DNA from 3 places in the Sporosarcina trichiuri genome. Region 3 is predicted to be linked to each of the others. Evidence: riboswitches for the same ligand, from Rfam matches in the RefSeq annotation. Region 3 holds a riboswitch; each other region holds the start of a gene.
The links. A riboswitch is a leader RNA that binds a small molecule or an ion and turns the genes downstream of it on or off. The one in region 3 is predicted to bind S-adenosylmethionine.
Positions count from the first base shown of each region.

Region 1: linked by a shared signal. The riboswitch ahead of QWT68_RS15280 (cyclase family protein) and the one ahead of QWT68_RS11325 (O-acetylhomoserine aminocarboxypropyltransferase/cysteine synthase family protein) in region 3 are both predicted to bind S-adenosylmethionine.
Region 2: linked by a shared signal. The riboswitch ahead of metK (methionine adenosyltransferase) and the one ahead of QWT68_RS11325 (O-acetylhomoserine aminocarboxypropyltransferase/cysteine synthase family protein) in region 3 are both predicted to bind S-adenosylmethionine.

Region 1 covers NZ_CP129119.1:2,994,163-2,998,351, forward strand. The annotation lists gene QWT68_RS15270 (glycosyltransferase) at 1-963, opposite strand, end outside; gene QWT68_RS15275 (NADPH-dependent FMN reductase) at 1,253-1,825, shown strand; gene QWT68_RS15280 (cyclase family protein) at 1,864-2,613, opposite strand; SAM riboswitch class I at 2,722-2,829, opposite strand; gene QWT68_RS15285 (DMT family transporter) at 2,968-3,303, shown strand; gene QWT68_RS15290 (DMT family transporter) at 3,305-3,619, shown strand; gene QWT68_RS15295 (nicotinate phosphoribosyltransferase) at 3,699-4,189, shown strand, end outside.
Region 2 covers NZ_CP129119.1:389,641-393,829, forward strand. The annotation lists gene QWT68_RS02275 (alpha/beta hydrolase family protein) at 1-476, shown strand, start outside; gene pckA (phosphoenolpyruvate carboxykinase (ATP)) at 518-2,104, opposite strand; SAM riboswitch class I at 2,274-2,391, shown strand; gene metK (methionine adenosyltransferase) at 2,589-3,800, shown strand; gene QWT68_RS02290 (gamma carbonic anhydrase) at 3,855-4,189, opposite strand, start outside.
Region 3 covers NZ_CP129119.1:2,242,035-2,246,223, reverse strand. The annotation lists gene pepT (peptidase T) at 1-464, opposite strand, end outside; gene QWT68_RS11340 (DUF2187 family protein) at 582-803, opposite strand; gene QWT68_RS11335 (metal-sensitive transcriptional regulator) at 1,037-1,303, shown strand; gene QWT68_RS11330 (hypothetical protein) at 1,442-2,077, shown strand; SAM riboswitch class I at 2,279-2,390, shown strand; gene QWT68_RS11325 (O-acetylhomoserine aminocarboxypropyltransferase/cysteine synthase family protein) at 2,503-3,792, shown strand; gene QWT68_RS11320 (glycine betaine uptake BCCT transporter) at 3,835-4,189, opposite strand, start outside.

The sequences.
Region 1 (4,189 bases), 750 kb from region 3:
GATGACAGGGCTTCCGCAGGCCTGTGCTTCCGCAGCGACCATACCGAACGATTCGTAATAGGAAGGGACGATGACGGCGAGACTGTCACGGAACTCCTTAGCCAGACGGTCTTGCGGCTGGCAGCCGAGAAACTCGACGTGGTCCTCGATCCCCTGTACCGCCTTCTTCAATTCCTCTGAGATCGGCTGCTTCGTAACCGGGTCCACCTGCTTTTCATCCCCGCCGATGACACGGAGCTTAACTGGGGAGGATAGAAGGTTGGTATGGGTTAACAGCTTGAATGCGCGGAGCAGCGTATAGATGCCTTTTGTTTTCTCCAGACGCCCGGCGAAGGTGAATGTCATCGGCTGGAGGGGAGAAGGCTTGTCAGGCGTGAACGCACTGTCCACACCGATCGGAATGACCGAGATGGGGGCAGGCTGTTTCACGGACGACTGGATCAGCGCTTTCTCCGTCAGTGAAGTGGCGATGACTGTAGTGGCGGAAGCGAGAATCTCCCGTTCCGCTTTCAGACGGCGTGCTTCACGCACACCCGTTGCTTGTTCTTTTGCAACGGCGAGCGAATGGGAAGTATGGAACCAGGGTATGGAATGCATTTCAGTAAGGCGTATTCCGAGAAGCCCGGAGAGCCAATAGTGGGTATGCAGAATATCATATCGGGAAAAATCCTGCAGAGTCAGCATTTCAGCAAGAAACGCGGGAAGGAGCTGTATCATTTTCGTTTTTGCGACGAACCCTTTCCGGCCGGCAGCCACCCGGATGACACGGCAGCGCTGTCCGAACGATTCGAATTGAGGAGCCGTTTCGTCAGCCCAGTGTGTAAACACATCGACAGAATGCCCGCGGGCATCCAGTGCCAAAGCCAGCTGCTTCACGTAATTATTCTGTCCTCCAGCCTGACTTGTCCCCAGGGATGCCAGCGGATCGCCATGGTCTGAAATCATACAGATTGTTTTTGCCATATTACACTCCTCCAATATATATAAAAATCGTTAACATTAAAAATAAGCGTAATAGTTTAATACCCTATGTTAAGGGAATGTAAACATATTTTTAATGGAAACCATTTAAATCTTCTTAACGATAATGTAAAAGACAGAAGAAGTGGGCCGAAAATCACCATCCCGGGCAATATTGTGGAGGGAGTGCGGATAAATCTGCGGAGGATGAGCAAAATAGTTATGGCAGCCCGAAAAACGTGATACGATAAAATATGTTGAAATAAAGATAAATCAAAAGGAGTTTTCCACTATGCCAATTCGTGTAAAAGCGATCATCGGAAGTACAAGTTCGGCTTCCTACAATAGACGTCTTATCAATTTCATGCAGAAACGCTATGCGGACAAGCTTGACATTACACCCGTGTCCATTAATGATGTCGAAATGTTTTCCGTCGATATCGAGAACGATCCGCCGTCAGGTGCTCGCGCGTTCAAGGAAGATGTCAAAGATTCGGACGCTGTCCTCTTCGCCGTACCGGAATACAATTTCTCCATTCCGGGCGCTTTGAAGAATGCCCTCGACTGGCTGTCCCGCGGCGGGGAAGCGACATTGCGCGATAAGCCGGCATTCATCGTCGGTTCCTCGATGGGCGTGTTCGGAAGTGTGCGGGCGCAGATCCACTTGCGGGAGATCCTGTCCAATCCCGGCCTTTCACCGCTCATCCTACCGAATAACGAAGTGTACATCGGTTCGATCCATAACAAGCTGAGCGAGGACGACGAGCTTACGGATGAGCCGACTGTCGCATTCCTCGATTCGGTCGTCAGCAATTTCGTCGATTTCTATGAGCGCATGACGGAAATCCACGGAAAGAAAGCATAACAAAAACGCTCTGCCGATGATCGGGCAGAGCGTTTTTGTTATGGCAGGATGGCGAACGATCGTACAGGGAAGCCGGACGCTTTTTCAGGCTTCGGCACGATGTTGAAGATGACAGCGCCGCGCGTCGGCAGTTTGTCGAGATTGGTCAGCAGCTCAACCTGATACGTATCCTGTTCCAGGACATAATATTCCCCATGGAGGGCGCCGTTTCTCCTGAAATCCGCGGCTGAATCGGTATCGAACGTTTCATGACCGACCGCTTTCACACCGCGTTCCTCGAACAGGAATTTCAGTGCATCCAGACCCCAGCCGGGAATCCGGTTATTCCCGTCCTCGTCTTTGTTGCAAAAAGCGGCTTCATCCGGCCAGCGTTTGCTCCAATCCGTCCGCAGTGCGACGAACGTACCCGATTCGATCGGGCCATTTGCTTCTTCGAATGCGAGAAGGTCCTGCTTCGAGCAGGTGAAATCATGGTCTGCTGCCGCTTTCTCCGATTGATCGATGACAATCAGCGGCAGCACAAGTTCTTTCAGTTCCAGTTCATTCAGGTACCGTGTGTCGCGTACGAAGTGGATCGGTGCGTCGATATGGGTGCCGTATTGGCCCGCGAACGAAAATTGCTGGGCGAAGAACCCGTCATCATGGCTGAACAGCGTCTTGAACTCGGCGTTCTCGAACATGAAGAAATGAGGGGAGTCCGGACCGAACGTATGCGTCAGATCCACCCACTCTTTCGATTTCAATGCTGCCAGTGCAGTCAGTACATCAGTTTGTGTTTGTGTCGTCATCTCAAATCCCGCCTTCATCGTTTATTGCCGGCAACCCGGCTGCTGTTGAATGAAAAAAAGAAGACCCCCAAGCAGATGAGGGTCTTCTCTGAATACACAGTATGTCAGCTCTCATCTTCGGAGCGCAGTCGGCACTCCCTGGAGTTAGCACCTCGGCCGTTACGGCTGGTTGCTGAGATATCATCGGGCCAGTCCCTCCATCTCTCTGAATGAGAAGTTTATTAAATTGTTCGAAAACTGTAAATAGATAGTATCATGCGCGGCGGAAGAAAGCAACAATGATTTTACAGTTGTCCTGTTGAGAAGTTTGGTATACTCCTCTATAGCAAGGAAAGAGGGACGGAGGTTTTTCAGTTGGCTTGGATCTATGTGGTTCTTGCAGCGGTCGTTGAAGTGTTCTGGGTCGTCGGACTCCGCCATGCAGACACACCTCTTGAATGGGCAGGAACAGCGCTTGCCATTATCTTCAGCTTTTTCTTCATCATCAAAGCATGCGAAACGATTCCGTCAGGGACTGTCTATGCGGTGTTCACAGGCAGCGGGGCGGCGGCAATCGTGCTGGTCGATACTCTTGTATTCGGCACACACTTGAAGCCGGTCGGCCTGCTGTTCATCGGGCTGATCCTGGTCGGGGTGATCGGCATCAAGCTGACAACCGGTCCGAGTGATGCGGAAGAGGGAGGTGCATGAGGTGGCGTGGATATATCTCGTGATCGCAAGCTTCGGTGAAATTTTCGGAGTCATGTGCATCAACTGGTTCATACAGAAGAAGACACTGGGACGGCTTGCTCTGCTGATCGTGTCATTCGGCGGGGGATTCGTTTTCCTGTCGCTGGCGATGCGGTCGATTCCGATGGGGACTGCGTATGCAATCTGGACAGGGCTCGGTGCTGCCGGTGCCGTCCTGATCGGCATCCTGCTGTTCGGGGAATCCGCAGGCTGGAAACGAATGCTGTTTCTGGCATGCATCATTGCAAGTGCAGCCGGCCTGAAACTGTTCAGTTGAAGCAGTTAGGAAATCGGTTGAAAAGGGTAAAGGGATGGACAAGCATTCCTACAGAACAAATCGGAAGAGGCGAATAGACGTGAGCTCAAAGTATACAGATGACAGCTGGGCACTACATACAGACCTGTATCAGATCAATATGATGGAAACGTATTGGGCTGAAGGCATCCATGACAAGAAGGCGGTCTTCGAGCTGTATTTCAGGAAACTCCCCTTCGGCAACGGGTATGCCGTTTTCGCAGGACTCGAGCGGGTGCTCGATTATTTACGCAAGCTCCGGTTCACTGACAGCGATATCGATTACTTGAAGGAAGAGCTGCATTATAAGGAGGATTTCCTCGACTATCTGAGAGGCGTCCGATTCACGGGGGATCTGTATTCCATGAAGGAAGGGGAAACCGTCTTCGGCAACGAGCCGATCATGCGCGTGGAGACGACGCTGGCTGAAGCGCAGCTGATCGAGACGGCACTCCTCAACATCGTCAATTACCAGACGCTGATCGCGACGAAAGCGAGCCGCATCAAGCAAGTGGTGAAAGACGAGCAGGTCATGGAGTTCGGCAGCAGGAG
Region 2 (4,189 bases), 1.2 Mb from region 3:
TCAGTGCAGTCGATGTCCTGAAACAGAGCACCAAATGGAAAGACGGCCGGATACACCTGTTTTCGTTTTCCCGCGGCGGTCTGATGGCGCTCTGGACAGCGATCCTCAGGGAGGATATCACTTCCACCGTCCATTGGGCGGGGGTGTCCGACGTCGTCTTCACTTACAAAGAGCGGGAAGACATGCGCAGGATGATGAAGCGGGTCATCGGCGGGTCCCCGAACAGTGCGCCGGATGCATACCGGGAACGGACAGCCTTGTTCCGAGTCGGTGAGATAGACGCACGTGTCCTGATCATCCACGGGCTGAAAGACGAGAACGTTTCGCCTGAGCAGTCCATCATGCTGGAGGACGCCCTCAGGGAAGCGCAGAAACCTGTGGAAACCTGGTATTTCCCGGACTACACCCACCATTTCCCTTCCTGGCACAATGCACAGATCGTCCGTGATCTGACGGATTGGATGAAAGCACAATAAAAGAACCTCCCGGCCGGGAGGTTCTTTTCGCTGCGTCAGAATCAGATGATCGGACCGCCTTTTTGGATGATCTCAGGTGAAACGTGATCGAATTTCTTGAAGTTCTCCTTGAACAGGTCCGCAAGCTCTTTTGCTTTGGCATCGTAGTCAGCCGGATTGCTCCAAGCGTTCCGCGGGTTCAGCACTTCGGCAGGCACGCCTTCGATTGCTGTCGGAATCTGAAGACCGAACGTAGCGGACGTTTCCGTTTCCGCAGTATCGAGCTCTCCGGACAGTGCTGCGCGCACCATCGTACGGGTATGCTTCAAGTCCATCCGTTTGCCGACACCGTATGCGCCGCCCGTCCAGCCTGTGTTGACCAGGAACACACGGGAGCCGTGCTCATCGATCTTCTTCCCGAGCATATCGGCATAGACCGTTGCAGGAAGCGGGAGGAATGGGGATCCGAAGCATGTCGAGAATGTCGCTTCCGGAGATGTGATGCCGCGTTCCGTTCCGGCGAGCTTGGATGTGAAACCGCTCAGGAAGTGGTACATCGCCTGCTCCTTCGTCAGCTTTGAGATCGGAGGGAGGACGCCGAACGCATCCGCAGTCAGGAAGATGATTGTTTTCGGGTGGCCTGCCACGGACGGCAGGACGATGTTGTCGATGTTGCCGATCGGATAGGCAGCCCGCGTATTTTCGGTCAGCGTGTTGTCATCGTAGTCCGGGATGCGTGTATCTTTATCGAGCACGACGTTTTCGAGAACTGTGCCGAATTGGATCGCACCATAGATTTCAGGCTCCTTCTCAGGGGAGAGGTTAATGCACTTCGCATAACATCCGCCTTCGATATTGAAGATGCCGTGATCCGACCAGCCATGCTCGTCATCACCGATCAGCTTGCGGTTCGCATCTGCTGAAAGGGTTGTCTTTCCTGTCCCGGACAAACCGAAGAATAATGCGGAATCGCCGTCTTCTCCGACGTTTGCTGAGCAGTGCATGGACAGGATCCCGTTTTCAGGAAGCAGATAGTTCATAACAGAGAAGATGGATTTCTTCATCTCTCCCGCATATTCGGTTCCGCCGATCAGGACGACTCGCTTTTCGAGGGAGATGATCACGAACGTCTCGGAATCCGTTCCATCGACTGCAGGATCCGCTTTGAACGAAGGGGCAGCCAGGATCGTGAACTGAGCCTCATGCGTCTTCAGTTCCTCTTCCGTCGGCCGGATGAACAGCTGGTGGACAAACAGGTTCTGCCAGGCATACTCGTTGACGACCTGGATGGAAAGTTGTGATGATTTGTCGGCACCTGCGAAGCCTTTGAAGACGAAGAGCTCATCTTTTGCTTTCAGGTGGCCGAGCACTTTGTGGTACAATGAATCGAAATGGTCCTCGGAAATCGGACGATTCACAGAACCCCAGTCGATGTTCTCTTTGGAAGGGGTCGCTTCCACTATGTAACGGTCTTTAGGTGAACGGCCGGTGTATTTACCGGTCTGCGCTGTAACGGCTCCATCGGCTGACAGCTTTGCCTCTCCGCGGGACACTGCCTTTTCAACCAATACAGGCACTGACGGCTGCATGGTGACGGTTGGTCCGGAAAGAAGCTCTTTGAGTCCATTATCAAGTTTCGCTGAAATCATAGGTCGATTACCGTCCTTTTCATTATAGCCCTCGATGGGGCGCTATATTTTGAATTAGTATAACACATTAAGAATAATAAACTATACTAATTGAAAACTCAAGTGAGAGATACGGAAAAATGTTTGACAACCGGTGTCTTTTTTCGTAGCATAGATAGTTGAACGGATACTCTTATCCCGAGCTGGCGGAGGGACAGGCCCTATGATGCCCGGCAACCTGCACAGACGTCCTTGTCTGTGAGAAGGTGCCAAACCTGAAGCAGGGATCACTCCCTGGACGATAAGAGTGAAAGGTGCCTGTAAACATATGCCTTTCCTCATGTATGCGATACGTGAGTGAGAGGCTTTTTCTATTATATGGTTCGCCTTTGTCCTTGGTACCGTTAACGTCGCTTCTCTTCAGGCGCGGGACGAAACTGGGAAAACGAGAGTACCGTATCACGAATCCGCTGCAGGGAAGCCTGCGGCTGAAGGAGGAAATCAGATGACTAATCGGCGGCTGTTCACTTCAGAGTCGGTAACGGAAGGCCATCCGGACAAAATGTGCGACCAGATTTCAGATGCGATCCTGGATGCCATCATCGCAGAGGATCCGAATGCACGGGTGGCATGCGAAACAACAATTACGACAGGTCTCGTGCTGGTGATCGGTGAAATCACGACGACGACCTATGTCGACATCCCGAAAGTGGTCCGGGAAACCGTCAAGGAGATCGGCTACACACGTGCGAAATTCGGCTTTGACTACGAGACATCATCCGTCCTGACGTCAATCGACGAACAATCACCGGATATTGCGGCGAGTGTGGATGTCGCCCTCGAAGCGAGGGAAGGGCAGATGGACGACGAAGAACTGGAAGCGATCGGTGCTGGGGATCAGGGCCTGATGTTCGGCTTTGCGTGCAACGAAACGGAAGAGCTCATGCCGCTGCCGATCAGCCTGGCGCACAAGCTGTCGCGCCAGCTCACGAAGGTCCGGAAAGACGAAACCCTCGATTACTTGCGGCCGGACGGCAAGACGCAAGTGACGATCGAGTATGACGGGGACAACCAACCGGTGCGTGTCGATACGATCGTCACATCGACACAGCACCACCCGGAGGTGACGCTCGAGCGCCTGCAGCACGATATCCGGCAGTATGTCATCGACGCGGTCGTGCCTGCGCATCTGCTTGATGAGGAGACGAAGTATTTCATCAACCCGTCAGGCCGTTTCGTCATCGGCGGACCGCAGGGGGATGCCGGCTTGACCGGACGCAAGATCATCGTCGACACGTACGGCGGCTATGCCCGCCACGGCGGCGGTGCCTTCTCGGGCAAGGATGCGACGAAAGTGGACCGCTCGGCTTCGTATGCGGCCCGCTACGTGGCGAAGAACCTGGTCGCTGCAGGGCTTGCCGACCGCTGTGAAGTGCAGCTTGCGTATGCAATCGGTGTTGCGAAACCTGTGTCGATCTCCGTGGATACGTTCGGCACCGGTCAGCTGTCCGAAGATGTACTGGTGGAACTCGTCAGGAAGCATTTCGATCTCCGGCCTGCCGGGATCATCAAGATGCTCGACCTGCGCCGTCCGATTTACAAGCAGACGGCCGCCTATGGCCACTTCGGCAGAACGGATGTCGATCTGCCGTGGGAACGCACCGACAAAGCGGAGACGCTGAGAGCAGGAGCGGTCCATGCCGGCCGGACGCTATGATGAAAAAAAGCAAGGCAGCGGAATAGTCGCTGCCTTGCTTTTGGTATAGGATGATCAGCTCTTCTGCTGCATCCGCTTATACGATTGTCCCTTTTCCACATAGCTCGCGGTGATACGCGCCATATCCGCCCGGTCCGCTTCGTTCAGCTCCCGTACGACTTTTGCTGGGGAGCCAAGTGCGAGCATGCCGGGAGGGATTGTTTTTCCCGGCGGCACCAGGCTGCCTGCGCCTAGGAATGCACCTTCTCCGATAACCGCGCCGTCCAGGACGATAGATCCCATTCCGACCAATGCCCCTTTTTTGACAGTGCAGCTGTGCAATGTAACCTTATGGCCGATGGTGACGTCATCTTCTATGATAAGCGGGGTGCCCGGGCTCTGGTGCAGGC
Region 3 (4,189 bases):
AAATACGCCATCGCTGTCATGATTTCCGCAATTCCTGCCTTATCATCCGCACCGAGCAGCGTCGTGCCATCCGTTGTGATCAATGTCTGGCCTGTGTAGTTGTTCAGCTCGGGAAACAGCTCGGCTGATAATGTCGTATTTTCGCTGAGGACCAGATCGCGGCCATCATAGTTCTCGTGGATCTGAGGGTTCACATCTTTGCCGGAATAGTCAGGTGACGTGTCGACGTGTGCAAGGAAACCGATGACCGGGACATCTTTGTCCGTGTTGGACGGCAGTGTCGCAAACAGATAGCCGTTCCCATCGAGCGTAATCTCTTCCATCTCCAGTTCTTCGAGTTCGTGTTTCAATACATGCAGCAGGTCCCACTGGCATTCGGTGGATGGAGTCGATGGACTGTTCGGGTCCGACTCGGTGTTGATTTTTGCGTAACGGATGAACCGTTCAGTGACTTGTTCTTTCATAAGCTGGAGTATCCCCTTTCAAAATAGGAAGAATCACTCTGTAAGAGTGTGTGATGCTGCAAAAACAGACAGCAAAAACGGCAGTACGCAGATGCGCTGCCGCTGTGACATGACCGATCAGACTACTGTGTAATTTTTATGGGCAACCACGGTCAGATTGGAGGCTGCTCCGATCTGGACAGCGTCGCTTTCGGAAATTTCCACAATGACGGAGTTATCCAGTATTTTATGGATACTGCCGGAGACATGGACGCCATGCCGCATGAATGAAATCTGTTCACCAGGATGGCGGGCGGAGACGAAATCAGAGACGGGTTGTTCCTTGCGCGGAAAAGCCAAACGAATTCCTCCTCTCGTCGTTACCGACAGTTCACGCTCAGCCGTACAGCTGAGCCGTTCATTTTTACAATCAGTGAAGAAGCGAGTCTGATCGGTTCTCAAAAACAATAAGTACAGAGACAAGTATAACATAATTCGAATAATTTCACGCCATCAGCATTTCTATGCAACTGTTTCATTGACGAAATACGCGATGGGGTATAGAGTGAAGAGAAAAGGAAGGGGACGGTATAGTGGAATACGATGCAAAAGTGGTCAACCGGCTGAAACGGATCGAAGGCCAGATCCGCGGCGTCCTGCGGATGATCGAAGCTGGAGATGACTGCCGCGATGTCGTCACCCAGCTGTCGGCCTCGCGCTCGGGAATCGACCGGACGATCGGCGTGATTGTCAGCAGCAACCTGATCGCCTGCATGGAAGAACAGGAACTGTCCGGATCGCCGGAAGACAAAGAGGCACTGGTCAAGGAAGCCGTCGATCTGCTGGTGAAGAGCCGCTGATCGATGGCTCTTTTTTAACCGGGTAAACATTAGAAATCATCTTTACAATTCTCCTCATCTCTTAATTTGCATCTCAGTCTCCTCTCAGACAGCGGGGTTATGATAATAGCATCCCAACAAGATAAGGAGAGGAACAAGATGAAAAAAACATTGATTACAGCAGTAAGCGCACTGATGCTATCCGCAGGAGGTGCCCAGGCGGCGACATTCGCACACGGCCATCAGGCAGACGGGCAGAGTTCGTACTCGCACGTATCGTACAGCCAGCAAGTGAACCAGGACATTACAGGATTCGAGGAATACGCATCAATCGCCTCCGTCATCGATCCATCAAGCTTCACGGTACGCGTAACGGAAAACAATGTTTCCAACCGGGTCATCCTTTTCTCCGACAATTATGGACGTACGCAGTATAAGAGTGTGTTCGTGAAGAAGACAGGTCTTCTGAAAGTCATCAGCCAAAAAGGCGGCGGTGTCCTGCTCCAGACAACAGTGACAGGAAACACAGCAGCTCCGGAAGCGAAACCGGACCAGAAACCCGCACAGCCGGCAAGCACGATCAGCAGCCTGCCTGAGTACAAGACACTTGCTGCGCATGTCGACATTAGCGGTCTGGCACCTGCCGTTGTTTCCGATAACTACAACAACCGCACAATCCTGCTGAAAGATGCGAATGGCCGCGGCCAGTACAAGAGCATCTTCGTAAAACGCACGAACATGCTCAAAATCGTTGATTTGAATGGCGGCCAGATTTTCTACGGTGCTGCCGAGTAATGAATGTCACCTGCATACCGCGTCCAATGACGCCCGGTATGCGGGTTTTTCTATTTGCGGAAGCAGCCGCCTTGAAGAGGATCGGGCACGGCGTTGATTGGCTGAATACGAAACTGTCAAATTATTTTGAGTAACCTGTTGACTTTCTGATTTTACGTGTGTATACTCGTTTCCAAGATGGAAAACTGAATAAGTCACAAACTCTTATCAAGAGCGGCGGAGGGACTAGGCCCTGCGATGCCCGGCAACCGGCAAGCATACCAGCTTGCAAAGGTGCTACTTCCTACAGATCCAGTGATCTGAAAGATAAGGGGAAGTGCCAGCAATGGCGGTCCTCTTCTATTTTCAGAAGGGGGCTTTTTCGTTTTCCCCCACCCGTCCGGTGTGCACAGTTCCATCAAAACTACTTTCCGGAGGTTAGGTATATGACAAATCTTCAACCCGAAACACAGCTGCTTCACGGCGGCCAGCAGCCTGATCCGACAACAGGCTCCCGTGCAGTCCCGATTCATCGGACGACATCGTTCGTATTCAAGGATACGGAGCAGGCAAGAAACTTGTTCGCCCTTCAGGAAGCCGGCAATATCTACACACGGATCACGAATCCGACAGTTGCCGTTTTCGAAGAGCGGATTGCATTGCTGGAAGGCGGTACTGCGGCTGTCGCTTTGTCGTCCGGAATGGCGGCCATCGCCTTCTCCATCCTGAATATCGCGGAAGCGGGGGATGAAATCGTAGCGGCGGCCAATCTGTATGGCGGCACCTATAACCTGTTCGCGATCACGCTGCCGAAATACGGGATCACCGTGAAATTTGTCGACTCGGCCGATCCGGATAACTTCCGGAATGCCATTACGGAAAAGACGAAAGGGATCTTCGCCGAAACGATCGGCAACCCGAGCCTGCAGGTGCTCGATATCGAACGTGTCGCGGACATCGCCCACGAAAACGGCATTCCGTTCCTGATCGATAACACATTTGCGTCCCCATACGGATGCAATCCGATCGAATTCGGAGCGGATGTCGTCATCCATTCGGCAACGAAGTGGATCGGCGGCCACGGCACTACAATCGGCGGCGTTGTCGTCGATGCAGGCAAATTCGATTGGACACAGGGCCGGTTCCCCGGCTTCACGGAACCGGATGAATCCTATCACGGCCTCCGGTACGGCATCGACACGGCAAACGCTGCATTTGCGACGAAACTCCGGGTACAGGGTCTTCGGGATTTCGGGCCCTGCCTCGATCCGGACAGTGCCTTCAACTTCCTCCAGGGACTGGAAACGCTCCATCTGCGGATCCAGCGGCACGGGGAGAATGCACGTCAAGTGGCCGAGTTCCTGTCTTCGCATCCATCTGTCGAATGGGTGACATTCACCGGCCTCGACAGCCATCCGACAGCGGAACAGGCGAAGAAGTATCTGAAGAACGGCGCCGGCTCCATGATCGTCTTCGGGATCAAAGGAGGGCGCGATGCCGGCCGGCGGGTGATCGACAACGTCACGCTGTGGTCTCATGTGGCCAATGTCGGCGATGCAAAGTCGCTCATCATCCATCCGGCCTCGACGACCCACCAGCAGCTCTCTGCGGAAGACTTGAAAAACTCAGGAGTGACTGAAGAACTCATCCGTTTGTCAGTCGGTCTCGAGTCCGTGGATGACATCATTGCCGACCTGAAGCAGGCGATCGAAAAGGCGGCGCCGGTCAGCGTCTGAATAGAAAACACCCGGGTTCCCCATTCGGAACCCGGGTGTTCTTTATTTACGATGATGGTGTCTGTGCGGAAGCGACTCATTGCCGAGCTCCTTGAACAGGGAGTACACCATCAGCAGGATGATGAACGAAAACGGCAGTGCCGCAATGATGATCGTATTTTGCAAAGCGTCGAGTCCGCCGACGGACAGCAGTACGAGCGCGATAGAGGACTGCAGCAGCCCCCAGATGATCTTGACGCTGTTCGGCGGCGTCAGCGAACCGTATGTCGACTGCATGCCGAGGACGAATGTCGCCGAGTCCGCCGAGGTGATGAAGAACGAGGCAATCAGCAGTATCGCAAATCCTGAAGTGATAGCAGCCCAGGGAAGCTGGCTGAACATCTGGAAGATGACGATC